DNA from 4 places in the Actinomadura sp. 9N215 genome. Region 2 is predicted to be linked to each of the others. Evidence: riboswitches for the same ligand, from Rfam matches in the RefSeq annotation. Region 2 holds a riboswitch; each other region holds the start of a gene.
The links. Region 2 has a riboswitch for cyclic di-AMP ahead of ACH34T_RS23320 (CHAP domain-containing protein). Riboswitches for the same ligand answer to the same signal wherever they lie in the genome.

Region 1 (7,353 bases), on a different contig from region 2:
AGTTCGCGAACATCTGCAAGCGCGTCACGGACGAGCACCGGCTGATCCTCGCCGTGAAGAGCGAGGCGCTGGCGACGCTCCGCGAGTGGTGCACCGAGGCGCTGGACAAGGGCGGACGCGGCATCGGCATGGCGCTGGAGTCGTACTTCGTCAACCCGCTGGCGCGCGCGCTGTTCGACCGCGAGCTCGTCCCGGACGAGAAGGTCACCGTGTCGGGCATCCGGCGCGCGGGCAGCATCGTCCACCTGGATCTTCAGTGACGCCCAGGCGTCCTCCGGCCGGAGGCGCCCCAAGCGAGACGCTCCTGCTCGCCAAGGCGCACTATCCGGTGACCACACTCGGCCCCGGGACCCGCGCGGGCATCTGGACGCAGGGCTGCACGCTGCACTGCCACGGCTGCCTGTCCCGCGACACCTGGGACGCCGACCCGGGCAAGGCCGTCCCCGTCGCGGCGGTGCTCGGCTGGCTGAAGTCCCTGCCCGGACGGGTCGACGGCGTCACGATCTCCGGCGGTGAGCCGTTCCAGCAGCCGGGGGCGCTGGCGGCGCTGCTGCGGGGCGTCCGCGCGTGGCGGGACGGCCGCGACCATGAGACGATTGCAGTGGACATATTGGTCTACAGCGGATATGTCTACTCCCGGCTCTCCCGCACCGGTGAGACGCGCGAGATCCTGGACATGTGCGACGCAGTGATCGCAGGGCCGTACGTCGACCGGCTCAACCCGGGGGGGCGACACTCCAAGGGTGGCTCTCTACTCTGGAGGGGATCGGCCAACCAGCGCGTCGTCCCGCTGTCCCCGCTGGGGCGCGAGCGGTACGGGGCACTGGCCGACATCAGGAAGACTGGAGAAGATACAGGGCCCCGAGTACAGGTGTCCGTGGACGAAGGGCCGGAGGGAAGGCGGGTGTACTACATCGGGATCCCGCGAAGGGGTGACATGGATCACCTCACGTCGAGGCTCGACCGCGCCGGGGTGCGCTCGGGGGATGTGTCATGGCGACCTTGAAATGTCCTGTCTGCGACGAACCGTTCCAGCCGGGTGATCTGCTCTGCATGAGCTGCGGGGCCAACCTCGCCCGCGCGGGCGGCGCCCAGCGGCAGGGCCCGGGCGGGTACGACAACCAGCAGCAGGGCTACCCGCCGCCGGGCCCGCAGCAGGGCGGCCAGCCGCAGTACGGCGCCCCGCCTGGGCCGCCGCAGGGCGGTCAGCCGTACCAGCAGGCGCCCGACCCGTACCAGCAGCAGGCCCCTCAGCAGCAGGCCCCGCCCCAGCCTCCGCCTGGCCAGTCGTCGGACCCCTGGGGGCAGCCGCAGCAACAGCAGCAGCCGGACGCCTGGGGCCCGCCGCCCCAGCAGCAGGCGCCCGATCAGCACGGGCAGCCGCAGCACGCGCAGCCCCCGTACGGCCAGCCGCAGCACGGCGGTGGCCAGCCGCCGCAGCAGCAGGCGCCGGGCGACCCGTGGGGCATGCCGCAACAGCAGCAGCCGCCGCAACCCCAGCAGGACCAGTGGGGCGCGCCGCAGCAGCAGCCCCCGCTGCCCGACTACCCGCAGCCGGACCAGCAGTTCCCGCCGTCCGACCAGCAGTTCCCACCGGCGGACCAGCAGTTCCCGCCGCCCCAGGACCAGTACTCCCCGCAGCAGGACCAGCAGCAGTACCAGCCGCAGCAGGACCAGTGGGGCGCACCACAGCAACAGCAGCAACCGCCGCAGCAGGACCAGTGGGGGGCGCCGCAGCCGGGCCCCGGCGGCGACCAGTTCGGCCAGCCGCCGCAGCACGGAGGCCCGCCGATGCCGCAGCACGGACGCGAGGCGACGCTGCTGCCGCCCGACCACAACCAGGGCCGGCAGCCCGACGGCACGGCGTTCATGTGCCCGTACTGCGAGGCGGTGCTGCCCAACCCGGGCGCCGCGCAGTGCGACTCGTGCCTGCGTCCGCTGCCGCAGAAGGGCGCGCCCACCCTGCGTGTGATGTTCCCCACGGGCGAGCTCAAGGTCTCCGTCGGGCAGCATCTGGTGCTCGGACGGGACGCGGGCCAGTCACCGGTGGCGTCCACGTTCACGCAGTACGACAACGTGTCGCGCCGCCATTCAACGGTGTGGCTCGACCCGTCCGGGACGGCGTGGGTCCGCGACGAGGGCTCCACCAACGGGACGTTCGTCAACGGCGAGCGGCTTCCCCGCGGCGTGGAGGCCCCGCTCCGCAACGGCGACCAGCTCCGCCTCGCCGCCGACGTGACCGGCACCGTCCAGCTGAACTGACCGGCGCACAGGCCGGACACCAGCGCAAAGGGGCGGCCCCGCGGTCCAAGACCGCGGAGCCGCCCCTTTTCGCACCCGCCGACTTACGCCCGACTCACGCCTATCGACTCGCGCCCGCCGACTCGCGTCCGTCGACGGCTCCGGTTCCGATCAGCTCGCGCGCTTGGAGCGGGCGCGCATGCGCTCGCGCTCCTTGGCGTCCAGGACGACCTTGCGGATGCGGACGGCGCCCGGCGTGACCTCGACGCACTCGTCCTCGCGGCAGAACTCCAGCGCCTCCTCCAGCGACAGCAGCCGCGGCGGGGTGAGCCGCTCCAGCTCGTCGCCGGTGGACGACCGCATGTTCGTGAGCTTCTTCTCCTTGGTGATGTTGACGTCCATGTCGTCGGCCCGGGAGTTCTCCCCGACGATCATGCCCTCGTACACCTCGGTGGTCGGCCCGACGAAGAACGTGCCCCGCTCCTGCAGGTTCGTGATCGCGAACGGGGTGGCGGCGCCGGCGCGGTCGGCGACCAGCGATCCGGACGGACGCGTCCGCAGCTCCCCGAACCACGGCTCGTAGCCCTCGAACACGTGGTGCGCCATGCCGGTGCCGCGCGTCTCCGTCATGAACTCGGTGCGGAACCCGATCAGGCCGCGCGCCGGGACGAGGAACTCCATCCGGATCCAGCCGGTGCCGTGGTTCGTCATGTGCTCCATCCGCCCCTTGCGGACGGCCAGGAGCTGCGTGACGGCGCCGAGGTGCTCCTCGGGGATGTCCACGGTGAGCCGCTCGACCGGCTCGTGCTTCTTCCCGTCGATGCTCTTCGCGACGACCTGCGGCTTGCCGACGGTCAGCTCGTAGCCCTCGCGGCGCATGTTCTCGACGAGGATCGCCAGGGCCAGCTCGCCGCGTCCCTGCACCTCCCACGCGTCCGGACGCTCCGTCGGCAGCACCCGGATCGACACGTTGCCGACGAGCTCCCGGTCGAGCCTGTCCTTCACCATCCGGGCGGTGACCTTGGTGTTCTTCTCGCGGCCCGCCATCGGCCCGGTGTTGGTGCCGACGGTCATCGAGATCGCGGGCTCGTCCACGGTGATCAGCGGCAGCGGGCGCGGGTCGTCCGGATCGGCGATCGTGTCGCCGATCATGATGTCGGGGATGCCGGCGATCGCGATGATGTCGCCGGGCCCCGCCTCGTCGGTGGGCTTGCGGGTGAGCGCGTCCGTCATCAGCAGCTCGGTGATCTTGACGCGGTCGACGCTGCCGTCGTGCCGGAACCAGGCGACCTGCTGGCCCTTCTTGATCGTCCCGGCGTGGACGCGGCACAGCGCGATCCGGCCGAGGTAGCTGGACGCGTCCAGGTTCGTCACGTGCGCCTGCAGCGCCGCGTCCGGGTCGTAGGACGGCGCCGGGATCGTCTCGGTGATGACCGTGAACAGCGGCTCCAGGTCGGGGCTGGCGGGCATCTCGCCGTCGGCGGGCTTGTCGAGCGAGGCCCGCCCGGCGCGCCCGGACGCGTACACGATCGGGAAGTCGATCTGGTCCTCGTCGGCGTCGAGGTCCATGAACAGCTCGTACGTCTCGTCGACGACCTCGTCGATGCGGGCGTCGGGACGGTCGGTCTTGTTCACGACCAGGATCACCGGCAGCCTGGCCTCCAGCGCCTTGCGCAGGACGAACCGGGTCTGCGGGAGGGGGCCCTCGCTGGCGTCCACCAGGAGGACGACGCCGTCCACCATGTTCAGCCCGCGCTCGACCTCGCCGCCGAAGTCGGCGTGCCCGGGGGTGTCGATGATGTTGATCGTCAGCCCGTCGTGCCGGACGGCGGTGTTCTTCGCGAGAATGGTGATCCCCTTCTCGCGCTCCAGGTCGTTGGAGTCCATGACCCGGTCGTCGACGTCCTGGTTCTCGCGGAAGGCCCCGGACTGCCAGAGCATGGCGTCGACCAGCGTCGTCTTGCCATGGTCGACGTGAGCGACGATCGCGACGTTCCGGAGGTCGTCGCGCGTGGAGATGGGCATGCGGGCTCGCCTTGCGTGAGAGTTCGGGGTTCGCCGCCGACATGCGGCAGCCCCCATTCTACTTGGCCCCGCATACCACCCATCCCAGCCGATCCGAACCTCAGAAGTCGTCTCGTGGGCGGATTCGCCAACTTTGCTGATCCTTTGTAATGTGCCCGAGATCCGGTCGTCCGGAGCCCCACCCCCCGGGGCTGCGGCCGGAGCGCCGAATCTCCCGCCTCGCGGGGAACCGGGGACCCACCTCTTCGGGGTGAATCGACACACGTCGTAGGGCGACTCCTGGCCCGAACCCGTCAGCTAACCCGGTAGGCGCGCGAGGAGAGGAGAACCCGGTTTGACACCGGATCCCCACCGGCGGCGCCGCGTCACGCCCGCCGCCACCGCGACCATGCTCCTGATCGGTCTCGGCGCCGCCGCGCCCACCGTCGCGCACGCGGCGCAACCGTCCGGACGTCCCGCCGCGGCCACCCCGAGCCCGGCTCCGACGACCGAGCAGGGCCTGCGCAAGAGCCTGGACGCGCTGAACGAGGAAGCCGAGATCCTCACCGAGAAGTACAACAAGACCCGCGTTGACCTGGGCAAGGCCCAGCAGGCGGAGCGCACCGCCGCCCAGCAGGCCGCCGCGCTGCGCGCCCAGGCCGCACCGGCGCGGGAACGGCTCGGCCAGCTCGCCGCGGCGAACTACATGTCCGGATCGCCCAACGCGATCTTCGGTACGGGCGGCTCGCCGGACGGCCTGTCCGACCAGGCGTACCTCGCACAGAACCAGGCCGCCACGATCCAGGCGCTGCAGAAGCAGATCGACCGGGCCGAGGCCGCCCAGCGCACAGCGCAGGCCAGGATCGCCCAGGTCAAGCAGGCCGCCGCGGACGCCGAGCAGGCCCGCCGGGCCGCGAAGGCCAAGGTCGCCGAGGTGCTGAAGCGCCTCGACAAGCTGACCACGACGCACGTCCGCGACCCGCGCAGCGGCCTGCGCGCCACCGTGAAGGGCTCGGGGCTCCCGGCCAAGATGGCCCGCAAGGCGCTCACCAAGCTCGGCGCCCCGTACGTGTGGGCCGCCGCCGGGCCGGGCAGCTTCGACTGCTCCGGCCTCGTCGTCTGGGCGTACACCCAGGTCGGCAAGCCGGGCCTGCCGCACTACACCGGCGCCCTGTACGGACTGGGCACGAAGGTCTCCCGGAGCGAGCTCCGGTCAGGCGACCTCGTGTACTTCGGCGGAAGCCTCCACCACATGGGCGTCTACCTCGGTGACGGCAAGTTCCTGCACGCCCCGCAGACCGGCGATGTGGTGAAGATCTCCAAAATGTCCGACCGCTCCTCCTTCGGCCCTGGCGGGCCTCCATCGTCGACAAACGCTGTGCGATCGCTGCATCGCTCCGACTCGCCTGGCGGCTCGCTGCGCGATTAGGTTTCTCGCAGGCTCGAAACCTGCCTTCGGACGCGATCGCGACCATTGAGGTCGTCGCGGGGTTGCGGCGGTGGCTGGGCGCCGTTCCTTCCCGAGCAGACATTGACGTCGTCGTGGCGTCGCGGCGGTGGCTGGGGGGCGCGTTACTCCGCGAGTAGGTGTTGTTCGGCGAGGGTGTCGATCACGGGGCGGTCGCCTGGGAGCCAGTCGACGTCGTAGAGCTCGTCCGGGGAGAGCCAGCGGAGGGCCAGGTGTTCCAGGGCGCGGGGTTCGCCTTCGATGATGCGGGCCGTCCACACGCGCAGGACGGCCCGTTCGCTCAGCCGCCAGTCACCGCCGATCCTGCGGCCCAGCCGGACCTTGACGGCGAGTTCCTCGTGGCATTCGCGCACCAGCGCGTCCTCGTCCGACTCGCCGGGGTCGACCTTCCCGCCCGGCAGTTCCCAGCCGCCCGCCATGTGCGGCGGCTCGGCCCGCTGCGCGCTCAGCAGCCGTCCGTCCGAAATGATCGCCGCGCCCACCACCACGAGGTCTATGCCGACCAACCCCTCTCCGTTACCCGTCATCTCGCGATCGCGGCCCGCTCGACCAGCCGCGTCGCATCATGGACGATCTTCTCCAGGTGGCCGCCGTGCGCGCCGCGCCAGTACACCTGGCCGCAGTTCGCGCAGCGGCCGTAGACGTCGTAGTTGCGGCGGGTGCCCGCCTCCAGGTCGCGTTCGATCTCCTCCTTGTCGACCGGGACGAGCTCCCCGTTGCAGGCGGTGCAACGCGTCCAGGGCCGCAGGACGGGCGCGAACCGGTCCAGGACGTCGCGGAGCTGGTCGTCCGGGCGGGAGCCGCGGACGTACGCGCCGAACCACAGCGCGCGGCGCCGCAGCAGGCCGCGGTCCTGGGTGAGCAGGACGCGGCGCTCCGCATCGGCCTGGACGACCAGCGCCGGGTCGTCCATGTCGTTGTGGTACGCGGTGTCGAGGCCGACGAGCCGCATCCGGCGGGCGAGCGTCCCGAGGTGCACGTCGAGGAGGAAGCGGGGCGCGACCTGGCCCGGCTCCAGCGGGACGGGCTGCGGGCGCGGCACGGCGGCCACGTGCACCTCGTCGCCGGCGTCCGGCCTGGTTGAGGGGCCGACCGGCGCGCCGCCGACGGTCATCGGCCCGGCCTCGGGCAGCGGGACGCCGAGCGACTCCACGAGATGCCCCAGCGTCGAGGTGCCGTCCCAGGGGACGCGGCTCACCTTCTCCCGCCGCGCGGCGGGCAGGAACATCAGCAGCTCGTCGGCGACTCGGATCGTCAGCTCGGGCTCCACGCGATCAGCATGCCACGCCGCGGCCCGGATCCCCTCCGCATTTATCGGCGGCGCCGGGCCGCGGCGGGCCGCGGACGGGCGGCCGCGTATTCTCGGGACGTGCGGGAAGACGACAGCGGGCCGCGCCACGGCGGCGGACCGCGCGACAGCACCGCGCCGCGGGACGACATCGACGCCGTGGCGGACGCGTGGCGGCGGGACGGCCTCTCCGAACCGCTCATCGCGATGCTGGAGGTCAGCAAGCGGGCCGCGCGGATCGCCATGCTCGTCCAGCAGGCGGTCCGCGCCGAACTCGCCGAACTCGGCCTCACCTACGCCGAGTTCGAGGTGCTGACCGTCCTGCGCCGCGAGGGCGAGCCGTACCGGCTGC
Region 2 (7,353 bases):
GCCGACCGGCGTGTGCGTGACCTGGCGTTACCACCACCGCGAGGACCGGGTCGCGCGGCGGCTTGACCGGGTCGAGCGGCTGGCCCTGATGGGGTTCGGCGAGTGGGACCTCGCCACGGGCGAGGCCGACTGGACGCCGCAGATGCTCGCCAACTACGGGCTCGGCCCCGACGAGGTGCCGCCGATGCCGCACGACCTGCCGAAGGTGGTGGCGGACGACGACCTCCCGCTGGTCGAGGAGGCCGTCCAGACGATGTTCTCGCGCCGGGAGCCGGTGGAGGCGGAGCACCGCGTGATCGGCCAGGACGGGACCCCGCGGCACCTGTGGGTGTTCGCCGAGCCGGTGCTGGGCGAGTCCGGGCTGCCGGTGTCGATCAACATCGTCTCGCAGGACATCACGCGGCGGCGCGGCGTGGAGCGGGCGCTGGCGGAGACCCGGCGGCAGATGCTGAAGCAGCAGGAGCGGATGGCGCAGGAGCGGCGGGTGGCGGTGACGCTGCGCCGCGCGATCCTGCCGGACGAGGACGAGGTGGAGCAGCTGCCGGGCCTGCGCACCGCGATCCGCGCCCTGGCGGCGGAGAGCACCGCCCGCATCGGCGGCGACTGGTTCGCGACCCGGGCCCTGCCGGACGGCCGGTCGATGTTCGCGATCGGCGACGCGGCAGGGCACGGCCTGCCCGCGGCGGCCGCGATGGCGCGCACCCGGAACGGGCTGCTGGGCCTGGCCTGCACGAGGGAGCCCGCCGGACGGCTGGTGGGCTGGCTGAACGAGCTGGTGAGCACCATGGACCCGCCGGCGACGGGCACCGCCGTCGTCGCCCAGTTCGATCCGCGCGGGCGCGTCCTGGAGTGGACGTGCGCGGGCCACCCGCCGCCGATCCTGATCAGGGACGGGCGGGCGGTGGCGATGGAGGCCGTCCGGGATCCGCTGCTCGGCGCGATGCCGGACTGGGAGTACATGACGATCACGACCCGGCTCAGCCCCGGCGACATGCTCTTCCTCTACACCGACGGCCTGGTGGAGCGCAGGGACGCCGACCTGGACGAGCGGATCGCCCGCCTTACCGGCATCCTGCGGGACTGCGCCACGCAGCCCGAGATGTTGCTCGACGACGTCCTGGCGCGGATGGAGCACGACCGGGCGGCGGACGACACCACGCTGTTCGCCCTGCACGTGGAGTGACCGGAACCGCCCTTGACCTGCGATCATCGCATTCTGTGACGTGCGTCTCACCTGTGCGGGCGCGGACGGCGGCCGCGGGACGGATTCGGCGGGCGGCGGACGGCGTCGTCCTGGGGTTCTTTACCATTTGCGCGGCGGCGGGTAAGGCCGCGCGGCAAAGGGCTGAGGGCCGGTCGCGGAAAGATCGGGAAGACGCCGCGCCCTGACGGTGTTGGTGGTTCCTTGAGAGGGCTTTGAGCAGGCACGACCGAGTTTGGTGCCTGATTTGCTTTCTTTGGGAAGGTTGGTACCTTCTATCCGAATCACGCAACGCGTCCCATGCGTTGCCTCCGGCCGTTCAGTTGCGGCCGAAGATCGCGGAGCGGAAGCCGCACGCGATGCGCGCCCAACGGCGGGCGCCGCCATTTCAAGATCAGTCAGTGAGAACAATCCGTAGCACCGCCCCCGCGGTGCGAGGCCGAGTCCGTCCCGGTCCACCCGACCGGAACGGAGCCGGGGACCCAGGTTCCAGGGGTGAATCGGCGCGTCCGAGAGCCGCGCCGTAGGGCTGCTTCCATGCCCGAATCCGTCAGCTAACCCGGTAGGCGTCATGGGAGATAGGAGATTCCCCGCATGACCGGTCGTTTCGATCGACTTTCCCTGCACACCCTCACGCCCGAGGACAAGGCCGTCGGCGTCGCCGTGGGCGCCGTCCTCGCCGGAGCCGTCGGGCTCGCGATCTTCAACCCGCTCACCGATGACCGCGCCGTGGCCGAGACCTCGGCCCAGGCGGCGGCGGTCGCCGAGAAGGGCGGCGTGTCCCACGGGTCCGCCAGGTCGGACAAGGCCCAGGCCGGGACCCTCTCGGCCGCCGAGGCCCGCGCGCAGGGCTTCAAGGTTCCCCCGCGCGCGGTCAAGCCCACCGAGGTGATCAAGCTCGCGGAGAAGCAGGTCGGCATCTCCGAGGGCAAGGGCGGCATGACCAAGTTCCACAAGTGGTACGTGTCGACCCCGCATGCCGCCGCGACCGCCGAGCGCGACGGCGGCTTCCCGGTGAAGGACTACAAGGGCGCCCAGTGGTGCAACATGTTCGTCTCGTGGCTCGGCGCCCAGACCGGCGTCAAGAACATGGGCTGGGACGCGTACACCGTCCAGCACGCCACGTGGTTCAAGAAGACCGACCGCTGGGGCAAGAAGCCCAAGCCCGGCGCGGTGGTGTTCTTCGACTGGAAGAACGGCTCGCGCGGCGACATCGGCGACATCGACCACGTCGGCCTCGTCGTCAAGGAGAACAAGAACGGCACCGTCAGCACCATCGAGGGCAACACGGACAACGCCGTGCAGAAGAAGACCCGCGACAAGTCGGAGATCGTCGGCTACGGCTACCCCGACTACGCGTCCTGACCCCTCGCGTCCTGACCTTTGCGCAAGGCGTGTCTGACCTGTTCACGCAAGGGGCCCTGGCCCTTCGCGCAAAGGGCGTTCCGCCGCTCCACCGGGGCGCGTGGATCGCGTGAGGTGAATGGCGTCATCCGAAGGCGTCCGGTTCCGGCCGGGCGCCTTCGGGTGTTGCGGGGGGATGTAACCCTTGTCTCCGCCGAAGGCGGGTAATGCCGAGCATTGACAGCCTTTGATCGCCCTTGGACCTCAACACGGCGTTCCTGGATAGGAATCCGTGCACGCGTCCGGGCGGGACCCGGGAAGCGCGGGAGGGAGGCCCGAGGCCCATGCGGGTGCGCCCGGACGTCAGCGTCGTCGTGATCGCCTACAACGACGCGCGGCGGCTGCCGAGGGCGGTCGCCTCCACGCTGGCGCAGTCGCTCGGCGGCGTCGAGACGGTGATCGTCGACGACGGGAGCACCGACGGGACGGGCGAGGCCGCCGACCGGCTCGCCGCCGCGCATCCGGGACGTGTCAGGGCCGTGCACCTGCCGTCGAACTCCGGGGGCTGCGGGCGGCCCCGCAACACCGGGATCGAGGCGTCCGCCGGCCGGTACGTGATGTTCCTCGACAGCGACGACCTGCTCGACCGGCACGCCTGCCTCAACCTGTTCGCCGCCGCCGAGGACGCGGGCGCCGACCTGGCGTCCGGGCTGTGCGAGCGGATCTTCCTGGACGTGCCCGCGGGCGCGAAGGAGCGCGTCCGCCCCTGGTTTCCGTGGCTCTACCGGCGAAGGGCCGTGTACGGGCCGCTGGAGGAGCATCCCGACCTCCTCTACGACACGCTGTCGACGAACAAGGCGTACCGGCGCGACTTCCTGGACGAGCACGGCCTGCGCTTCGTCGAGCGGCTCCACTACGAGGATCTGCTGTTCACCACGGAGGCGTACCTGGCCGCCGAGCGGACGGCGCTGATCCCGCACCGCGTCTACACCTGGCTGGTCCGGGAGCGGACGCCCGCGCCGTCGATCTCCAACCGGCGCGCCGAGCTGGCCAGCTTCGCCGACCGGCTGGAGATCCACCGCCGCATCGACATGCTGTTCGCGCTGCGCGGCGCCCACGGCCTGCGGCGCGCCAAGGACGTCAAGTTCGTCAACCACGATCTCGTCCTGCACCTGCGCGAACTGCGCGACCGCGAGCCGTCCTACCGGGCGCGCTTCCTCGACCTGGCGGCGGGTTACCTGGCCGAGCTCGACCCCCGGGCGTTCGAGGAGGCCCGTCCGCTGCCCGCGATCGCCGCGTACCTGATCCGCGAGGGCGATCACGCGGGCGCGCTGGCGGCCGCCGAGCAGTGCGGCTCCGCTCCGCGGCCCGAGCTTCGCGCGCCGCTCGTGGAGCGGGACGGGCGGGTCTTCTGGGGCACGGGCCGTCCGCGCGGGGCGCTCGCGCGCCGCATCCTGGACGTCACCGACGCCGGTTTCCATCTGCGGCCGCTCAGGGAGCTGCGTCCGGCGAACACGGTGACGCGGCTGGAGGTGCGGGGCGGGCGCGTCCGCATGGCCGGGTATGTGCTGAACCCGCTGGGACGGGTCCGCCCGGACGCGGAACTGTCCGGGACACTGGAGTTCACCGACCGGCGGCACCCCGCCCGGAAGGGACGGGTGCGGGCGGTCGTCCGGCACGAGGGCGACCGGCTCGGCTGGCGGGCCGAGTTCGATCCTCGGGCACGCATCCGGCCGGTTGGGTTCGTCGACCCGGTCTGGGACGTGCGCCTCCGCGTCCGGGTGGACGGCGAGGACGTCGTCACCCGGCCCGGCGAGGGCCCCGGGTCGCCGCCGCTGGACGGTGTCGAGCTGCCCGTCCGGCCCCGGCTGACGCGGCTCGCCGCCGACCGGCTCCGCTCGTACGCCACCGCCGGCGGACATCTGGCGTTCGCCCTGGAGACGGGTTCGCCGTGGGCAAAGCTCGCGGCGGCCGTCGCGCGCCGCGCCGCCCGGTCCCGGGCGGGACGGCTGGCGCGACGGGTCATCGGGCGGCGGGCGCGGCGGGCACGGCGGGCGGAGACGGCCGTCCGCCGCACGCTGACGTCCCGCAAGACCAAGATCGCCGTGTTCAACCGGGTGCTGAGCCGCCTGCCCGTCCGGCCGGGCCTGGCGGTCTTCGAGAGCCACCTGGGCCGGCAGTACTCGGACAACCCGAAGTACATCTACCGGGAGCTGCGCCGGTCGGGGCGGCCGGTGCAGGCCGTGTGGTCGTACGCGTCGTCCCCGAAGGGCTTCCCGCGGGACGCCAGGCTGGTGCGGCGCGGATCATGGGCGTACTTCCTGGCGCTCGCGCGGGCGCGGTACTGGGTCGACGACCAAGGATTCCCGGACGGCCTCCGCAAACGCCCCGAGACCACCTACATCCAGACCTGGCACGGGTCGGCGTTCAAGCTGATCGGCCTGGACCAGCCGCGGGTCAAGCGCGGCCCCGCCGCCGAGAAGGCCCGGCTGCGCCGCAGGGTGGAGCGGTTCGACTGCTTCCTCGTCCGGTCCGGGCACGACGTGGAGACGCTGTGCGCCGGGCTCGGCGTGCGCGCGGAGCTGCTCCCGGCCGGGTATCCGCGCAACGATCCCCTGGTCAACGGCGTGGACGGCGATCCGGAGCTCGCCGCCGAGGTCGCCCGCCTCCGCCGCTCGCTCGGCCTGGACGCGGACGGCGGCCGCCGCGCCGTGCTGTACGCGCCGACGTTCGCGACCGGGCCGAGCGGGCGCCCGGGCAATTCCGGGGGGCGGTCCCCCCGCAGGGACCGGGTGCGGCCGCTGGAGCCGCCCGTCCGCCCCGAGGTGTTCGCGCGGGAGCTGGGGGAGGAGTTCGTGCTCCTCGTCCGGCCGCACTACCTGGGCCGCGCCGACCTCCCGCCGGGCGCCCGCGCGGTCATGCGGGACGTCGGCGACGTGCCCGACGCCGTCCCGCTGCTGCTGCTCGCGGACGCGCTGATCACCGACCACTCCTCGATCATGTTCGACTTCGCGCTGCTCGACCGGCCGATCGTCCTGCACCTCCCGGACGGCCGCGACCGCGCCGCCGGCTACTTCGACCTCGAACGGCACGCCCCGGGCCCGATCACCCGCACCGAGGACGAGCTCGTCGCCGCGCTCGCCGACCTGGACGCCGCGGACGCCGTCCACGCCCCCCGCCGCCGCGCGTTCGCCGGACGGTTCGGCGAGCACGACCGCGGCACCGCCGCCCGCACGGTGGTGGACCGCTGTTTCCCGGCCGCCGGGCCGCGCCGAAGGGGGGACCGCCATGGCCGCACCGCGTGACGTCTTCATCGTGTGCAACAACGTCGACGACCTGGGCGGGCTGCAACGGTGGGCGCACCACCTGGCGCGGCTGCTCGCCGGGCGCGGCGACCGCGTCACACTCGTCGGGATCACGCGCGGGACGCGGCCGTTCCACCACGGCCGGGACGGCTCGTACGCCGTGGAGGTGCTGCACAGGGACTGGCGGCCGCCGGCGATGGCCTGGCGCCCGGCGACGCCGCGGCAGCGCCTGGACGCCGTCGCCCGCGGCCGCGACCTGTGGCGGCGGGCGGTCCAGCGGCGCGGCGCCGCCCGTCTCTCGGAGCTGTTCGCGGGCGCCCGGCCGGGCGCGGTCGTGATCGCGGCGCAGGTGTGGGCGATGGAGTGGGTCCGGCTGGCCGACACGTCCGGGCTGCGGGTCGTGGGCATGAGCCACGAGTCGTACGCGGCGACCCGCGCGTCGTCGCGGTACCGGCGGGTCAGGGAGCACTACGCGGACGCCGACCGGATGCTCGCGCTGACCGCCGAGGACGCCGACGCCTGGGCCAGGGGCGGCATGACCAACGTCGACCACATCCCGAACGCGCTGCACGTCACGCCGGACGTCCATCCGACGCTCGACCTGCCGGTCGTGGCGTGCGTCGGCCGCCTCTCCTACGAGAAGGGCGTGGACCTGCTGCTGGAGGCGTGGGAGCGGGTCTCGGCGCGCCGTCCGGGCTGGCGGCTGCACGTCTACGGCAGCGGTCCGGACGATGAGCGGCTGCGGGCGCGGGCGGACGCGGCCGGGCTGTCCGGCTCGGTGGAGTTCAGGGGCGTGGTCGCGGACGTGGAGGAGGCGCTGGTCGAGGTGTCGATCTTTGCGCTGCCGTCGCGGGCGGAGGGCTTTCCGATGTCGGTGCTGGAGGCGATGGCGTACGGGCTCCCGACGGTCGCGTTCGACTGCGCGCCGGGCGTCCGGGCCCTCCTCGGGGCCGGGCACGGCGGCGGCGTCCTGGTCGAGCCGGGCGACACGGCCACGTTCGCCCAGGAGCTGGAACGCCTCATCGACGACCCGGACCTGCGCCGCGTCCTCGGCGGCGAGGCCCGCGCCTCGGTGCTGAGGTTCCACCCGGACGCGGTGCTCGCCCGCTGGGACCGCCTCTTCGACCTGCTCCACCGCGACCTGCCGCGCGACACGGCGGACGAGCCCGTGAAGGACGAGAAGGAGCCCGCCATGGAGAGTGATTCTTTCTAACAAGTGTTTGGTAGAGTTCGTGGCGTGAACGAGAACGAGTCCCCGGCGGACCGGGCGTTCCGCGCCGAGGTCCGCGACTGGCTCCGCGCCGGCCTGGCGGGCGGGTTCGCGCACGTCCGCGGGCTCGGCGGGCCGGGCCGCGAGCACGAGGCGTTCGAGGAGCGGCTCGCCTGGGAGCGGCACATGGCCGCCGCCGGCTGGACGTGCGTCGGCTGGCCCGAGGAGCACGGCGGGCGCGGCGCCACCGTCCGGCAGCAGGTGATCTTCAACGAGGAGTACGCGCTCGCGGA
Region 3 (7,353 bases), on a different contig from region 2:
TCGCGATGCACCCGGCGCGTCCCGAGGTGCTGTTCATGCAGAAGCACTGGGACGTCATGCGCAGCGACGACGCGGGCGACACCTGGTACGAGATCAGCGGCGACCTGCCGAGCGACTTCGGGTTCCCGGTCGCCGTCCACGCGCACGAGCCGGACACCGTGTACGTCGTCCCGATCAAGAGCGACTCCGAGCACTACCCGCCGGACGGGCGGCTGCGCGTGTACCGCAGCCGCGCCGGCGGGCACGAGTGGGAGCCGCTGACCAGCGGGCTGCCGCAGGAGCACTGCTACGTCAACGTGCTCCGGGACGCGATGGCCGTCGACTCGCTCGACTCGTGCGGCCTCTACGTCGGGACGACGGGCGGGCAGGTGTACGCGTCGTCCGACGCCGGGGACACGTGGGCGCCGATCGTCCGCGACCTGCCGGCCGTGCTGTCCGTCGAAGTCCAGACCCTGCCATGATCCGCGTGGTGCTGCCCGCGCACCTGCGCACGCTCGCCGAGGTCCACGGCGAGGTCGAGCTGGAGGTGCCGGGGCCGGTCACGGTGCGCTCGGTCTTGGACGCGCTGGAGACCCGCCACCCGGTGCTGCGCGGCACGATCCGCGACCACGCCACCGGACGGCGCCGTGCGTTCGTGCGCTTCTACGCCTGCGCCGAGGACCTCTCCAACGAGCCCGTCGAGACCGTCCTGCCTGGACCGGTGACCGCGGGCGCCGAGCCCTTCATCGTGGTCGGCGCGATGGCCGGCGGCTGACGGCGCGGCCGGGCTCCGCAGGGCCCCGCCCCGGCGTGACCTGGGCGGAAACGGGGGCGGGGCCGGGCCGCCCCGCACCTCTTCCCAGGACGGGGCGGCCCACCGGCGGCCGTGCACCTACGGGGGACCGCCGATGTCTCCTACAGCGCCGCAGTCCGGACATGCGTCACGGACCGGACGTGTATGGTGACGCCGCGCCATCCCCGCCGCTATTTGTGGCGGGCCACGTCGTACGCGGCGCAGCCGATCAGTTCGAGGGACACCTGGAGCCGCTTCAGGCTGATGTTCTGGGCGATCGTGTCCTCGGGCGTGTGGTAGATCGGTTCGAGCTGGCTCGGCGCCTCGTTGCCGCGCCAGCTGAAGTTGCCCGCCGCGATGCCGCGCTCGAAGAACGCCTCGTGGTCGCTGGAGCCGCGGGCGGTGGGGCCCTGGACCTGGTCGACGTAGCCGAGCCGGCGCGCGGCGGCGTTCACCGCGGCGGTGGTGGTGTTGTCCTTGCCGTCCACGGACAGCAGCCAGTACGTCTCCGCGGGCGGATGGCTGGTGGCGACCATGTCGTTCTGGAAGCAGCCGGTGATCCGCTTCGCGCCCGCGTCGTCGAGCTGCTTCACATAGTGCCGGGCGCCGATCAGCCCGTACTCCTCCGAGCCCCACAGGCAGATCCGGATCGCCTGCTGGGTGGGCAGCCGCTTCAGGACGCGCGCCAGTTCCAGGCACAGCACCGTCCCGCTGCCGTCGTCGTTGGCGCCGGGCGAGCCGGGGACGCTGTCGTAATGGGCGCTGACGATGACGGCCTTGCCGTCGGGGTTCGGCAGCGTCGCCTTCCGCTCGGCCAGGACGTTGTACGAGGTCAGCCCGCTGTGGTGGGTGATCTCGAAGGACAGCCGCTTGGCCCCGGCGCGGATCCGCTCGCCGTGGTACCCGGCGAGGCCGAGCACCGGGATCGCGACCTGCTCGGTCAGGGCCGGGGCGAACGAGGCGGCCTTGCGCTCGGGGAAGGTGTCCGAGCGCGCGTTGACGATGAGCGCCGCCTTGGCGCCCGCGGCCGCGGCCGCCTTGGCCTGGTCGGTCTCCTTGCCGACGACGCGGTCGAACAGCACCAGCTTTCCGCGCGCGTCGCCGGGGACGTCGACGACCTTGCCGACGTCCACGACCCTGCCGTGGACGGAGTCGGTCGCGCCCTGCGGCGAGGCGCTGGCCTGCCAGAGCCGCTCGCCCCTGGCGCGGATCTCCGCCAGGTACTTGTCAGCGACGGGGAACGGCTGCAGTTCGACCTTGTAACCGAGGTCGCGGAGCACCCCGGCGATGTAGCGGGCGGCGCGGTGCTCGGACTCGGTGCCGGCGATGCGCCAGCCGATCCCGTCGCTGAGCACCTTCAGGTGCCGCAGCGCCCGCCGGGCGTCGACGCGGCCGACGACGGCCTTGTCGCCGATGGTGAGGGAGGGCGGCAGGAGGGCGCCGGGTCGCTGCCGGGTCGCGGCGGCGGCGGTGCCGGGAAGCAGGCCGACGGTCGCGAAACCGGCGAAGGCCGCGGCTCCGGCCAGCAGGTCACGGCGGTGGACCTCGGACATGGGCGTCTCCTCGGGGAGATCAGGACGCCGTGCCCGTTCCGCGGGCCCGGGTTTCGAGCCGTCCGGACGGGGGCGCCGCGAGGAACAGGACCCCGTTGCCGGTGAATCTACGAAACCGCCCCGACCTCGACAAGGACGGCTGATCGCTCCGCAACTCAACCGTGATCAAGTAGCCGCGTCCGCGAGCCGCCGCCCGCCGCGGGAGGGCGGCCGGCCGGTGGGCAGCACGCTGAGCTGGGGCATTGCTGATTTTGTCCGGGTTTGCCTTCTTTTGACGTAGGGAGTAGCTTGTCGCTCACCAAGGCGCTCGCCAGGCGTTTTGCCGGACCGTGTCCGTTCGGACACGATCGTCCCCCGGGCCGACGACGACGTCGGACGGGGGTGGCGGCGGCGCGACCCACGCGTCGTCTCGTGACGTCCTGCCGCGCGGGTCTCGCCAAGACCCCCGCCCCTCGGCCCGACCATGTGCACGCCGCAGCGTGCTGGCGCTGAGCGAAGCCAGGACCGGCTCTCGGAGCCGCGCCCCGCCACGGGGTGTGCCACACCATCAGCGCCGCTCTTTCGCACCCGGGACACAAGGGTCCCGTGGACGGGCCGTCGTGCCCACAGGATCGCAGCGGCAACGCCGAGTCCGCCGTCGCGCGGAGCCGGGGACCCACCTGAATACCTTTCATCCTCGGTCGCCCTGCGCGGCCAGGCCGTCGCAGACAGGCCGGATGAAAAGCATTCACCCGCACTGGGGTGAATCGGCCTGTCCTCCAGGCCGTAGGGCGACTTCCACGCCCGAACCCGTCAGCTAACCCGGTAGGCGTCCTGGAAGCCAAGGAGACCCCCTTGCAAGGCAAGCACGGCAAGAACCGTTTTCCCCTGGGCCCCCGTACGACCGGCGCCCTGTTCGGCCTCGCCTTCTTCGGCGTGGTCGCGTCCACCGCGCACGCGTCGGTCCTGTCGGACGGCACCGACCCCGGCGACAAGGTGGCCGCCGTCGAGGTCCTCCCCCAGAAGCAGAAGTCCGACCGGACCTCGCCGGGCGGCTCCGGCAAGGAGTCCGACGACGAGAAGTCCGACCAGAAGTCCCGCGAGAAGTCCGGCGAGAAGTCGGGCGAGAAGTCCGAGGCGTCGAACGAGAGGTCGAACGGAACGTCCGGCAAGGTCGAGCGGTCCGAGGTGATCGCCCGGGCCAGGACCTGGAACCCGGGGACCGACGACCGGGTGCGCTACAGCCAGCTTCGCAGCCACAACGGATACCGGGCCGACTGCTCCGGTTTCGTGGCGATGACGCTGGGCCTGCCCAAGCCGGGCCCGAACACCGTGGGCCTCACCTCGTCGCGGTACACCGAGCGCATCAAGATGTCCGAGCTGAAGAAGGGCGACCTCGTCATGGACGCGGAGGGCACCAACACCACGCGCCACGTCGTCATCTTCGAGAAGTGGGCGAACAGCGACCGCACGTCCTACTGGGCGTACGAGCAGCGCGGCCGGTACGGCACCGACCACCGGACGCGCGACTACGGCCTCGACTCGGGCAGCGAATACAAGGCGTACCGCCCGACGAAGCTGTAACCGCTTCGCTGTAACCGCTTCGGAACGGAAAGCGAACGCCCGGCCGGGCATGACCCGGCCGGGCGTTCGCATGAAACTCAAGGCGTTGTGGAACGCTCGCTCAGTTGTCCGAATCACACGACGTTGTGTGATCGCCCGGCGACCATCCGATCAACTGTCGCAGCGTTTCCAGTCGAGCTGGTAGACCGCGTTGGCGTATGCGGATTCCATCGCGATGAAACTGGACTTGGACGAGCTGCCCTTGTTCACGCGCAGTTCGGTGTTGATGTTGAGGTTGCGCTCCGCGCCGCACGGCTTGTAGACGCGCTGGGCGGGGTCGGTCCGGTCGGCGAACCGCCAGTTGTCGTCGTAGGGGCCCTTGAGCTCGTGGCTCACCGACGTGTTCTTCGCGTCGCCCTGGAAGTAGTAGTTCGTCCGCCGCTGCGCGGTGGCGCCCTCTTCCACGTGGGCGAAGCCGCGCGAGACGATGCCGACGACCGCGTAGGTGTATCCCTCGGGGGCGTTGACGTCCACGCTGATGTGGCAGTTCTTCCTGAACTCCGTGGGCGGTGCGTCGCCGCCGGCCCAGGCCACGTACTTGTCGTAGACGACGGTGAAGGCGGCGTTGCCCTGGGAGGGCTCGACCTTCGTCGTGCCGGCCGGGCAACCCGAGCCGTTGATGGTCTCCACACCGATGGTGACCTTGCCCGGAGGGGGCGCAGTCTCGGAGGAGGCGGGGGGGTCGATTGATGCGGAGGCGGTGGTGGCCGTGGCCAGGGTGGGGAGGAGCAGAGCTGCGCCCACCGCGATCGCCGCACGTTTGGCGTTCTTCATGGGTCGGGTCTCTCAGGGGGTAGTCGGCCGACGCCCGTGTCGCCGTGTACACGTCGCGCCGGTCGTTTCCAGCGCATTTACGGCGACTTTGACGTCAACTCGTCAATGGCGATCCTCTCGGTCTGGAGAATCATCCGAGAGGGTATTCGGGCCCCGCCGACTTGGTCAACACTTTGCCTTTGCGCCTTATTAACAATTAACTTCGCGTTTTCTATCCTCTTTAAGGATGGGCCTTAGGGTGGTTTCGTCCCATGCTCGCCCCGGGCTGACCGGATTCGGCCGGAACATCCTGACTCTCCAGTTCGTCATACTGTCAACACCCCGCAAGGACCCCGCGAGCACCGCATACCCCGCGAGCACTGCATACCCCGCGCACCTCGCATACCCCGCGCACCCCGCGTAGGCCGAGGGCCGCCCTGACCAGAGGCGGCCTCCGAGACAACGGGAGTCCAGGGGGATTCACAGATGCCCGTGAAGAGGGTGTACGACGTCGTGGCGCTGCACGTGCCCATCGTCTTCGACGCACACGGGGACCACGACCGCAACGGAATGATCTTCACGCTAGCCGAACACGAGCCGGAGCTGAACAAGGTCAGGGAAAGCTTTCCCACGCCCTTTCCCGACCCGGTGAAGCATCCGGAACTGCTCCCCGACCCGCATCCGCTCGTGCGCCCGCTCGTGCTGCGGGCCCGCGCGGGCGAACGGGTCGTCGTCCGGTTCCGCAACGAGCTGCGGCACCGCGCCGGGATCCACGCGCAGGGCGTCGGATACCGGGTCGTCACCGCCGACGGGGGCGCCGTCGGCCGGAACCCGGACTCGGCCGTCGCGCCCGGCGGCAGCCTCACCTACGAATGGGACGCCGCGGACGAGGGCGTGTTCTTCCTCGGCGACCTCGCCGACCTCCGCGGCGGCGAGGACGGCTCCCAGGCCCACGGCCTGTTCGGCGCGCTGATCGTCGAGCCCGAGGACGCCACCTGGACCGACCCCGTCACCGGCGATCCGCTGCTGGACGGCCTGTACGCCGACGTCCACGTCCCGGGGCAGCCGAGCTTCCGCGAGTACGCGCTGTTCATGCAGGACGAGTCGCCCAACGACAATCCCGTCCTCCCGCCGCACCCGATCTACGAGTGCGAGCGGCCGCGGCCGCACACGCACGCGCCCGCGGCGGGCGGGGAGCGGCTGGCCCCGGTCCTGTTCCCGGAGCACGACGACGACCACGGGGGCGGGCACGAGCACCCGCAGGACGAGCACGCCGCGTCGATGATGCTCATGAGCTACCGCACCGAGCCGATGGGCTGGCGGTCCCTCGCCTACGAGCGGATGCTCGAAGCCGGCGAGCTCGACCCCGCGCGGGACGCGATCGTCGGCGAGGAGCAGCACCACAGCTCCTGGCTGTTCGGCGACCCGGACACCCCGATCTTCCGCGCCTACGGCGGCGACCCGGCGAAGATCAGGCTCGTGCACGCCGGGGTGAAGGAGACCCACGTCTTCCACCTCCACCTGCACCAGTGGCGCGCCGTCCCCGGGAACGGGAACTCGCCGATCATCGACTCGATCACCATCAGCCCGCAGCAGGCGTTCACGATCGAGCCGATCGGCGGGGCGGGCTCGGTGCAGGCGGCGACCGGCGACATCATCTTCCACTGCCACCTCTATCCCCACTTCCACTCCGGCATGTGGGGGATGTGGCGGGTCTTCGACGTCCGCCAGGACGGCGCCGGACGCTACCCGGACGGCACCCCCATCGCGCCGCTCCGCCCGCTCCCCGGACGTCCGGAGCCGCCCGCGCCCACGGCGGAGCGTCCGGGCTTCCCCGCGTTCATCGACGGGACGTTCCCGCAGAAGTCGCCCCGCCCGCCGCGCACGCCGGCGATGCCGGAGGGGATGGGACGGGAGCCGTCCGCGCTGGAGCGGGCGGCGTTCGTCCCCGACCCGCAGCCGGGCGAGGCGTTCACCAAGATCACGCTGGACCCGGACGCGCCCGTCCGCCGCTACCACCTCGTCGTCATGCAGGGCACGCTGCACTACTTCGAGAGCCACGGCCACGGCGGCGGCGGGCACGACGGCGACCACGACGGCGGCGGGCACGACGGCGACCACGACGGCGGGCACAAGGAGACCTGGCATGATCATCGCGGGGTGTTCTTCGTCCTCCAGGAGGAGCTCGACGCCGCGGGCGGCATCGACACCTTCCGGAAGGAGCTCGCCAAGGGCACCCGGAAGATCGAGCCGATCGCGATCCGCGGCCGCAAGGGCGAGATCATCGAGTTCACCCTGACCAACGCGCTCCCGCCCGGCTGCCACGCGGAGACGGCGTTCGACGCCGTCCTGCCGTTCCAGCCGGAGGCCGGGCTGCACGTCCACCTGGTGAAGTTCGACCCGCTGGTGTCGGACGGCGCCAGCGTCGGCTGGAACTACCTGTCCGGGACGACCACGGCCGACGCCGGCCCGGAGGACCACGAGCGGTACCGCTCCTGGATGTACCGGTGGTACTGCGACGAGGAGTTCGGCGTCGTCTTCTTCCACGACCACCTGCTGGCCAACGAGCGGCAGCGGCACGGCCTGTTCGGCTCCATGATCGCCGAGCCGGAGGGCGCCGTCTGGGTCGACCCGCGCGACCACGCCCGGGAGGTCCGCAACGCGGCGCAGGCC
Region 4 (7,353 bases), on a different contig from region 2:
TCGGGCGGCGAGGCGGACGGCAAGGACGCCACGAGGCTCACGGTGTCGCCGGCGGGCGGCGGGGGACAGCTCAGGCCGGACAGCCCCATCGCCGTCCAGGCGTACCGGGGCACCATCGAGAACGTGACCGTGTCGGCCGGCGGCGGGCTGGTCGAGGGCGACCTGAACGCCGACAGGACGCGGTGGAGGTCGCGCTGGACGCTCGAACCGGGCCGGACGTACACGGTCGGCGCGACGGCGATCGGCGAGGACGGCAGGACCAGGACGGTCAGCAGCCGCTTCGCCACCGCCAAGGTCACGAAGACGAACGACGTGACGGTCGAGGGGCCGTACGCCAAGGAGACGGTCGGCGTCGGCATGCCCATCGTCATGCAGTTCGAGCGCGGCGTGCAGGACAGGAAGGCGGTCGAGCAGGCGCTGGAGGTGCGGGCGGACAAGACCGTCGAGGGCGCCTGGCATTGGTTCAGCGATAAGGAGGTCGTGTTCCGGACCAGGCAGTACTGGCCCGCCCACACCAAGGTGTCGTTCCAGGCCCACCTCAGCGGTGTGCGCACCGGCGGCGACGTGTACGGCGGCAAAAACTACGCCGTCGACTTCAAGGTCGGCGACTCGCACATCTCCACGGCGGGCGAGGACAGCCACAAGATGGTGGTGAAGGTCAACGGCAAGAAGGTCCGCACCATCCCGACCAGCATGGGCAGGGGCGGGGCCCGCATGTTCACCACCACCAACGGCGTCCACCTGACGATGGAGAAGCAGGACCCCACGGTCATGACGTCGGCGTGGATGGGCGTCAGCCCCGGCGGCCCAGGCGGCTACAGCCTCACCGTGTACAAGTCCGTGCGCATCTCCGAGAGCGGCGAGTGGGTCCACAGCGCGCCGTGGTCGGTCGGCAGCCAGGGCAGCTCCAACGTCAGCCATGGCTGCATCAACATCAGTCCGTCCAACGCTAAGTGGTTCTACGGGCTGGCGCAGCGCGGCGACGTGGTGACGGTGACCGGGTCCGACCGGGAGCTGGAGCCGGACAACGGCTGGGGCTACTGGCAGCTCAAGTGGAACGACTGGGTGAAGGGCAGCGCGCTGAAGCGGTCGGTGACGACGGCGCCGCGCGTGGACGCCGCGACGCTCTCCGCGCAGCGGGGCGCGCAACGGCCGGACAAGCAGCGCGCAGGGGGTGACTGACCCGCCGCCCGGCCAGCGGCTAGCGGAGCGGCGGGGGCTCCGGGACGTGGTGCATGCGCGCCCAGGTGCGGGCCATGGCGATCCGGTCGGGGCCCGACGGGTGCGTGAGCCACAGCAGGTACTCCATGCCGTCGGGGTTCAGGTCGGAGATGTTGCGCACCGACAGCTCGTGCTGCATCGACACGAACGTCGCCGGGTCGCGGGTGAGGTTCAGCGCGTGCGCGTCCGCCCGGGCCTCGATGCGCCTGCTGACGAGGTTCTGGACCGGGGCGCCGACCTGCGTCCCGGCCGCGACCAGCGCGAGGACGAGCGCGATCGACCGGGGGTCGGCGGCTCCGCCGGAGCGGCCACGTCCGGGCGGGCCGGTGGAAGCGCGCGGGCCGGTGGGGGCGGGCGGGCCGGTGGGTGCGACGCCCGCGCGGCTCAGGAGGCGCGGAGAGGTCATCAGGAGGTAGAGGAGGCACATCGCCCCGGCGATGCCGAGCGCGCCCACGAGCGTTCCGTACAGGACGTCGTCGCGCTTGGCGTGCCCGAGCTCGTGCGCGACGATCGACTCGACCCGGGCGGGCGGCGACTTCAGCAGCGTGTCGTACAGGACGATCCGGCGCGTGGACCCGAAACCGGACACGTAGGCGTTCAGCGACGTCGTCCTGCGGGACGCGTCCGCGACGAGGACGTCCTCCACGGGCACGCCGTCCCGCTCGGCCATCGCGAGCAGGTCGGTGCGCAACCGCCCTTCAGGCAGTGAGTGGAACTTGTTGAACACGGGCTCGACGGCGATCGGGTAGATGAACGACACCAGTACGACCAGGAGGAAGCCTCCGGCGGCGGCGCCCGTCCACCAGTAGCGCGGGAAGCGGCGCACGACCGAGTACAGGAGCAGCAGGGCGATCGTGTAGATGACCCACGTGACGCCGAGGGACTTGAGCTGGTCGACGAGCCACGAGGGCCAGCTCTGCGTCGACAGCCCGTACCGGCGCAGAACCGACTCGCTCCAGACGTCGAACGGCAGCCCCGCGACGCGCAGCACCGTCGTCAGCGCCATGGTTGCGACGATGATTCGCCAAAGACGAAGCCGAAGGCGCTCCGGGGGGTGTGGGGGGTCGTCCCCCCTCGGTGGGTGCGGGCGGCGGTGGGTGCGGGTGGTGACCCAGCCGATGAAGCGGGCGCCGAGCGGAGTGAAGCCCAGCGCGAATATGACGACCAGGCCGACGACGAGGCCCGTGTAGGCGGGCGGGTTGACGGCCGAGTCGAACGCCTTGGACCGCGCGATCTCGGACGGGGAGAAGTCGAGCGCCGGATCGGGCTCCACGCGTCCGCCGGGGACGTGGCCGGGCAGCGGGTTCCACGGCGTGGTCATGGCGAGGACGACCGCGACGGCGCCGAAGAGCCCGGCGGCGGTGACGGACGCAGCGATCCGCGGCCGTCCCCCCGCCTTGCTTCGCTCGGTCACGTGAGTTCCTTCTTCAGGTAGTCGCGCCAAAGGGCGGTGAAGCGGTCCCGGGGGAGGCGCAGCACGTCGCGCAGCGCGGTCTCCTCCGGGACGCGCCCGGCGGTCCGGTAGAGCCGCACGAGCGTCGCCTCACCGTACCGGTCGGCGATCATCCGGCAGGCGAGCCAGGCCTCCTGGTAGGCCTGGGAGAGGCGCGGCGAGCCGCCCGCGAACGCGTTCGCGGCGGGCAGCGCGGACGGGATCCGGCCCGCCGCCACCTCGCGGCGCAGCTCGCCCGCCGCCGCCCGCACGCCGATCTTCGCCCCGCGGTAGCCGACGTAGTCGGCGAAGCCCTCGATGAGCCACAGCGGCGTGGTGCGGTCGCGGGCGCCGCCTGTGGCGACGTGCGTCAGCTCGTGGGCGAGGACGACGTCGCGGCCGAGCTCGTTGAGGCGGCCGAAGGTGCCGGGGGAGATGATGACGCGGTCCTCGCCCCGCCCTCCGCCGGCGGACGGGGCGGCGGTCGCGAGCGCGGCGATCTCGCCGAGGCTCTGCCCGGGCCCGGCGAGCGCGGACGCGAGGGCCGCGTCGGCGGGCACGAGCGCGACGGCCCGCCGCGCCCAGCCGCCGCCGACGACGCCGGTGACGACGGGGACGGCGGCGTCCAGGCGCCGTGCGATCTCTTCGAGTCCCGTGGTGTCGCCGATGACGAGGCTCGCGCGGCCCTTGAACACGGTCAGGGGGCCGCCGTCCCAGATCTCGGCGTCGTCCTTGAAGCCGTGCGGCGAGCCGTCGCCGACGATCGTCCAGGCGCCGGAGCGTGGGGCGAGGGCCAGGTACTGGGTGCGGGCCACGTCGCCCCGGTCGAAACCGCGCAGCTTGTAACGCGCTCTGACGCGGACGACCGCGACGCCCTTCTCGCCGTCCAGGGTCTGGGTGGTGACGACCTGTTCGCGCCAGCCGTCCATTGGGATCCTGCGGAGGTTGTCGTAGAGGCGGGACTGGGCGTCCTGGAACGCGGGGGGCGCGGCGCCGACCGTCGCGAGGAAGGCCGTACGGTCGCCGCTGCGCACGGCGCGCGCGCGGTTGCCGAGGACGGTGGCGGCGTCGCGGGGACCGAACCCGTCGATCCCTTCGGCCGCGCCTGCGCGGGGCGTCCCGTCGTCGCCGGACTGCGCGCCGAGGATGCCCGCGCCCGCGCCTCCCGCGAGCAGTGCCGCGGCCCCGCCCGCGCCGAGGGCGAGCGCCCTGCGCCGCGTGACGAGGCCGTCCTTCATGTGCGCGATCCTATGCAGCACGAGGTGGAGGCTGTGGCGCCTGTGGCAGAGGCCGTGCGGCCTGTGGCGGAGCCGATGCCGTCATCCCTTGTAGGCGGGGTAGCCGTAGCCGACGACGTCGTCGGTCGAACGCTCCTTGAGTTTGACCGCGTTGCCGGTGTTGCCCTCGACGGTCTCGATCGTGTCGTCGTCGACCTTCCTGACCACCATGCCGACGTGCCGGATGTCGCCGCTGGACTTGCCGCCTCCCCAGGCGTAGAAGACGATCGCGCCCGGCCTGGGCTCGGCGCCCCAGCGGCCGTTGGCCTGGAACCACCGGGCGTGGGCGACGGTCCAGGCGTCGCTGCCGATCTGGTCGCTGAAGCCGATCCGCTCGCCGATCCAGGAGATGAACATGTCGCACCAGTTCGCGTCGCTGTAGGCGATGAGGGAGCCGCCGTCGCGCTGGAGCGTCTGCTGGGCGCGGGAGGTGCTCATGTACCACTTCTGGAACTTGGTCCCGCCGCCGCCGTCCTCCGTGATGCCCACCTGCGACCGGGCGAGCTCGATGGCCTGCGCGGCGGTGGGCCGAGACTTCGCGGACGGCTTCTTGGGCGAGCCGCCGCTTTTGCCCTTGGAGCCTTGGCCGGAGCCTTTGCTGGAGGCTTTGCCGTCCTTGCGTTTGGCCTCGTCCTTCTGTCGGTCCTTGGACGTCGTCTTGCGCGCGTCCTTCCCGCCGGTCGTCGGCAGGTCTGCGGACGCGCTCGTGGCGGACGGGGACCCGAACGGCAGGACCGACGCCTGCGCGGTGGCCGCGGCGGTGCCGAGGACGGCGGCTCCGACGACGATGCCGCCGGTCGTCCGCCAGGTGATGGACCGGGTGCTCGGTTTGCGGTGCTTGCCGGGGGTCTTCTTGCGGTGGGTGCCTGGCACGGGGGGATCTCCAAGACTTCCAAGCCGCCTACCGGGGTCTCAGCTGAAGGGTTCGGGCGTGGAAGCGGCCCTACGGCGCGCCCGCGGGCATGCCGGATCACCCCGAGAGGCGGAGCGCAGGGGGAAGGGGGGCGTGGCCGCACGAGGGCGGCCACGCCCAGGTAACGCTGCGGGTCTCACTCCTTCGTTCTTCCAGACGCCTACCGGGTTAGCTGACGGGTTCGGGCGAGGAAGTGGCCCTACGGCGGGCTCTCACCGGGTCGTCCGGGAGAGGCGCACCGATTCACCCCGGGTGCCGGATGCCCGTCCAGGGACGGTCCCTGGACGCCGGCGGTTATGGGTCCCCGGTTCCGCTCGTCGGCGGACTCGGCGCTGCCGCTGCGATCCTGGGGGCGATATGGGGCCCGTGCGCGGGACCTGTCTCCCGCGTGCGAAAGAGCGGCGCCTGATGTTGTGCGGACGGCGGCCCGTCGCCGGGGACCGTCCTGCGGCCTGACCCTCGGGACCGCCGTGGCAGCGCTCTCAGCGCCATGCACGCTGCGGGCGTGCGCACGTTGGGCGGGGTCGGGCGCGGTCTGCGTACAGACCGTCGCGGCGCCGGACGGCGCCGCGGGCGACGCGTGGAGCGCGCCGCCGGGGGGAGGCGGCACGTGGATCGTGCCGCCGGCACGCGGCCGAAGAACGTGCCGCGTGGGTCGTGGCGCCTGGTGGGCGCCGCGGGGTCGTGGCGCCTGGGGGGCGCCGCGAGTCAGGACAAGGTACCAAAGCCCCAACAGAAGGCAAACCCCCACAAAATCAACAACGGACCAGGTCAAGGCCTGGTCCGTTGGTGAAGGCGGTCCGTCCGGCCGCCTGTGAGGCGGCGGACGGGCAGGGCGTCAGGGACGCCCGGCGCCGTAGTAGTTGCTCAGGTAGTAGCCCGAGGTGATGCTCACGATCTGCACGTTCTTGCCCGTGCTCGGGGCGTGGATCATCTTGCCGCCGCCCACGAACAGGCCGACGTGCCCGAGGCCGCTGAAGAACACCAGGTCGCCGGGCTGCAGGTCGCTCTTGGACACCCGCCTGGTGGCGGCGTACTGGGAGTTGGTGGTGCGGGTGATGCTGACGCCCGCCGCGCCCCACGCCTTCATGGTCAGGCCGGAGCAGTCGTAGGTGCTCGGGCCCTCGGCGCCGTACTGGTACGCCTTGCCGAGCTGCGCGTAGGCGAACTGGAGCGCCGTGCGGGCCGAGCCGCTGGCGGAGCCGTTGTAGGTGCCGCCGGTGCCGCCGCCGCCCGAGGACGTGCCGCCGCCGAGCCGCCGGACCAGCGCCTCCTGCTTCTCGACCCTCTTGTCGAGGTCCTGCTTCTGCTTCTTCAGGTCGTCCGTCTTGGACTTCACCTCGTCGTAGGCCGTCTTGGCCACGGCCTGCTCGCGGCGCAGCCGCTGCGCGGTGGCGAGGAACTGGGTGAGCTGGGAGCTGCGCTCCTGCGACAGGTGCGAGAAGACCGCCGCCTGGTCGAGGATCGCCTGCGGGTTCTTGCTGCCGACGAAGCCGGTCACGTCGGTCGACTCGCCGTTCTTGAACGCGGCGGCCGCCATCTCGGCGATCTTGGAGCGCTGCTGCTCGAAGGCCGTCTCTTCCCGCTTGCTCGCCTTGGTCGCCGCGTCGAGCTTCTTCTTGGCGACCTTGAGCTTCTCGTTGTTCTGGTTGTACTGCTCGACCTTCTGGTCCATCTCCTCGTTGAGCTTGTTCAGCTTCTTCTGCGCCTGCGCCCTGGTCGGCTTGGGTTCGGCGTGCGCCACCGCCAGGGGGGACGCCAAGGAGGCCGTCAGGGTGATGCAGGTGACGGCCGCCAGGCGACGGGAGACGACTCTGCTCGCCGAACCGCCTCTCCGGTCACGCCGCTGCGCTGGTGCCCCGATGAGTTCGTTGGCCACGGTCGGTCTCGCCCCTCTCGTCCACGACGTCAGCGGACGACATTAGCGAGGGTCAACAACCGTCACAACCGGTTCGTCACTCTTTGATCGACATCAGCGGACAATGTCCACTTTCCGTGATGTCAAGATGACCGAACGCGAGACTTCCCTTACGGGAGCCTTATGGCCACCTTATGGCCTGGCCGCACCGTCCGCCGGCGCCTTCGCGCCGGCGCTTACGGCTCGTGCCCTGGCGCTCACGCCCTGCCGAGCCGCCGCAGCAGCAGCGTCGACGGGCACGGCCGGGCGTTCGCGCGCCGCGCCGCGTCGGCCACCTCCCGGTCGGACGACACCACCACGATGGCGCGGCCCTGCGGCTCCGCCCGCACCAGCTCGCCGATCAGCTCGTCCGCGGTCTGCCCCGGGCGGCTGAACAGCACCCGGACGCCGCGCGGCGCCGCGATGGCGACCGGCGCGTCCAGCTCCGCGCCGTCGAACACGCACGTCACCTCGGCGCGGGTCTGCGCGGCGAGCCCGCCGAGCCCCGACAGCAGCCGGGTGCGCTGGTCGGACAGCGGCAGCTCCCCGTACCCGGTCTTGGTGACGTTGTAGCCGTCCACGACGAGATGGACGCGCGGCAGGGTCAGCAGCC

Region 1: it holds a riboswitch for cyclic di-AMP, as region 2 does, so the genes downstream of both, ACH34T_RS23870 (NlpC/P60 family protein) here and ACH34T_RS23320 (CHAP domain-containing protein) in region 2, are expected to answer to the same signal.
Region 3: it holds a riboswitch for cyclic di-AMP, as region 2 does, so the genes downstream of both, ACH34T_RS06275 (hypothetical protein) here and ACH34T_RS23320 (CHAP domain-containing protein) in region 2, are expected to answer to the same signal.
Region 4: it holds a riboswitch for cyclic di-AMP, as region 2 does, so the genes downstream of both, ACH34T_RS42660 (CHAP domain-containing protein) here and ACH34T_RS23320 (CHAP domain-containing protein) in region 2, are expected to answer to the same signal.

Annotation. Positions count from the first base shown of each region.
Region 1 is NZ_JBIRBA010000015.1:2,405-9,757, reverse strand. It holds gene ACH34T_RS23895 (AAA family ATPase) at 1-260, shown strand, start outside; gene ACH34T_RS23890 (4Fe-4S single cluster domain-containing protein) at 257-1,006, shown strand; gene ACH34T_RS23885 (hypothetical protein) at 943-1,803, opposite strand; gene ACH34T_RS23880 (FHA domain-containing protein) at 1,792-2,262, shown strand; gene typA (translational GTPase TypA) at 2,413-4,266, opposite strand; cyclic di-AMP (ydaO/yuaA leader) riboswitch at 4,460-4,594, shown strand; gene ACH34T_RS23870 (NlpC/P60 family protein) at 4,601-5,674, shown strand; gene ACH34T_RS23865 ((deoxy)nucleoside triphosphate pyrophosphohydrolase) at 5,818-6,240, opposite strand; gene ACH34T_RS23860 (Mut7-C RNAse domain-containing protein) at 6,237-6,983, opposite strand; gene ACH34T_RS23855 (MarR family winged helix-turn-helix transcriptional regulator) at 7,083-7,353, shown strand, end outside.
Region 2 is NZ_JBIRBA010000014.1:131,339-138,691, forward strand. It holds gene ACH34T_RS23315 (SpoIIE family protein phosphatase) at 1-1,183, shown strand, start outside; cyclic di-AMP (ydaO/yuaA leader) riboswitch at 1,629-1,785, shown strand; gene ACH34T_RS23320 (CHAP domain-containing protein) at 1,796-2,566, shown strand; gene ACH34T_RS23325 (CDP-glycerol glycerophosphotransferase family protein) at 2,890-5,850, shown strand; gene ACH34T_RS23330 (glycosyltransferase) at 5,834-7,063, shown strand; gene ACH34T_RS23335 (acyl-CoA dehydrogenase family protein) at 7,088-7,353, shown strand, end outside.
Region 3 is NZ_JBIRBA010000003.1:177,248-184,600, forward strand. It holds gene ACH34T_RS06260 (WD40/YVTN/BNR-like repeat-containing protein) at 1-461, shown strand, start outside; gene ACH34T_RS06265 (MoaD/ThiS family protein) at 458-754, shown strand; gene ACH34T_RS06270 (M28 family peptidase) at 964-2,325, opposite strand; cyclic di-AMP (ydaO/yuaA leader) riboswitch at 2,939-3,151, shown strand; gene ACH34T_RS06275 (hypothetical protein) at 3,160-3,888, shown strand; gene ACH34T_RS06280 (DUF4360 domain-containing protein) at 4,039-4,701, opposite strand; gene ACH34T_RS06285 (multicopper oxidase domain-containing protein) at 5,167-7,353, shown strand, end outside.
Region 4 is NZ_JBIRBA010000046.1:31,939-39,291, reverse strand. It holds gene ACH34T_RS42675 (Ig-like domain-containing protein) at 1-1,182, shown strand, start outside; gene ACH34T_RS42670 (M48 family metallopeptidase) at 1,202-2,635, opposite strand; gene ACH34T_RS42665 (hypothetical protein) at 2,632-3,912, opposite strand; gene ACH34T_RS42660 (CHAP domain-containing protein) at 3,973-4,803, opposite strand; cyclic di-AMP (ydaO/yuaA leader) riboswitch at 4,986-5,185, opposite strand; gene ACH34T_RS42655 (NlpC/P60 family protein) at 5,682-6,605, opposite strand; gene ACH34T_RS42650 (NYN domain-containing protein) at 6,959-7,353, opposite strand, start outside.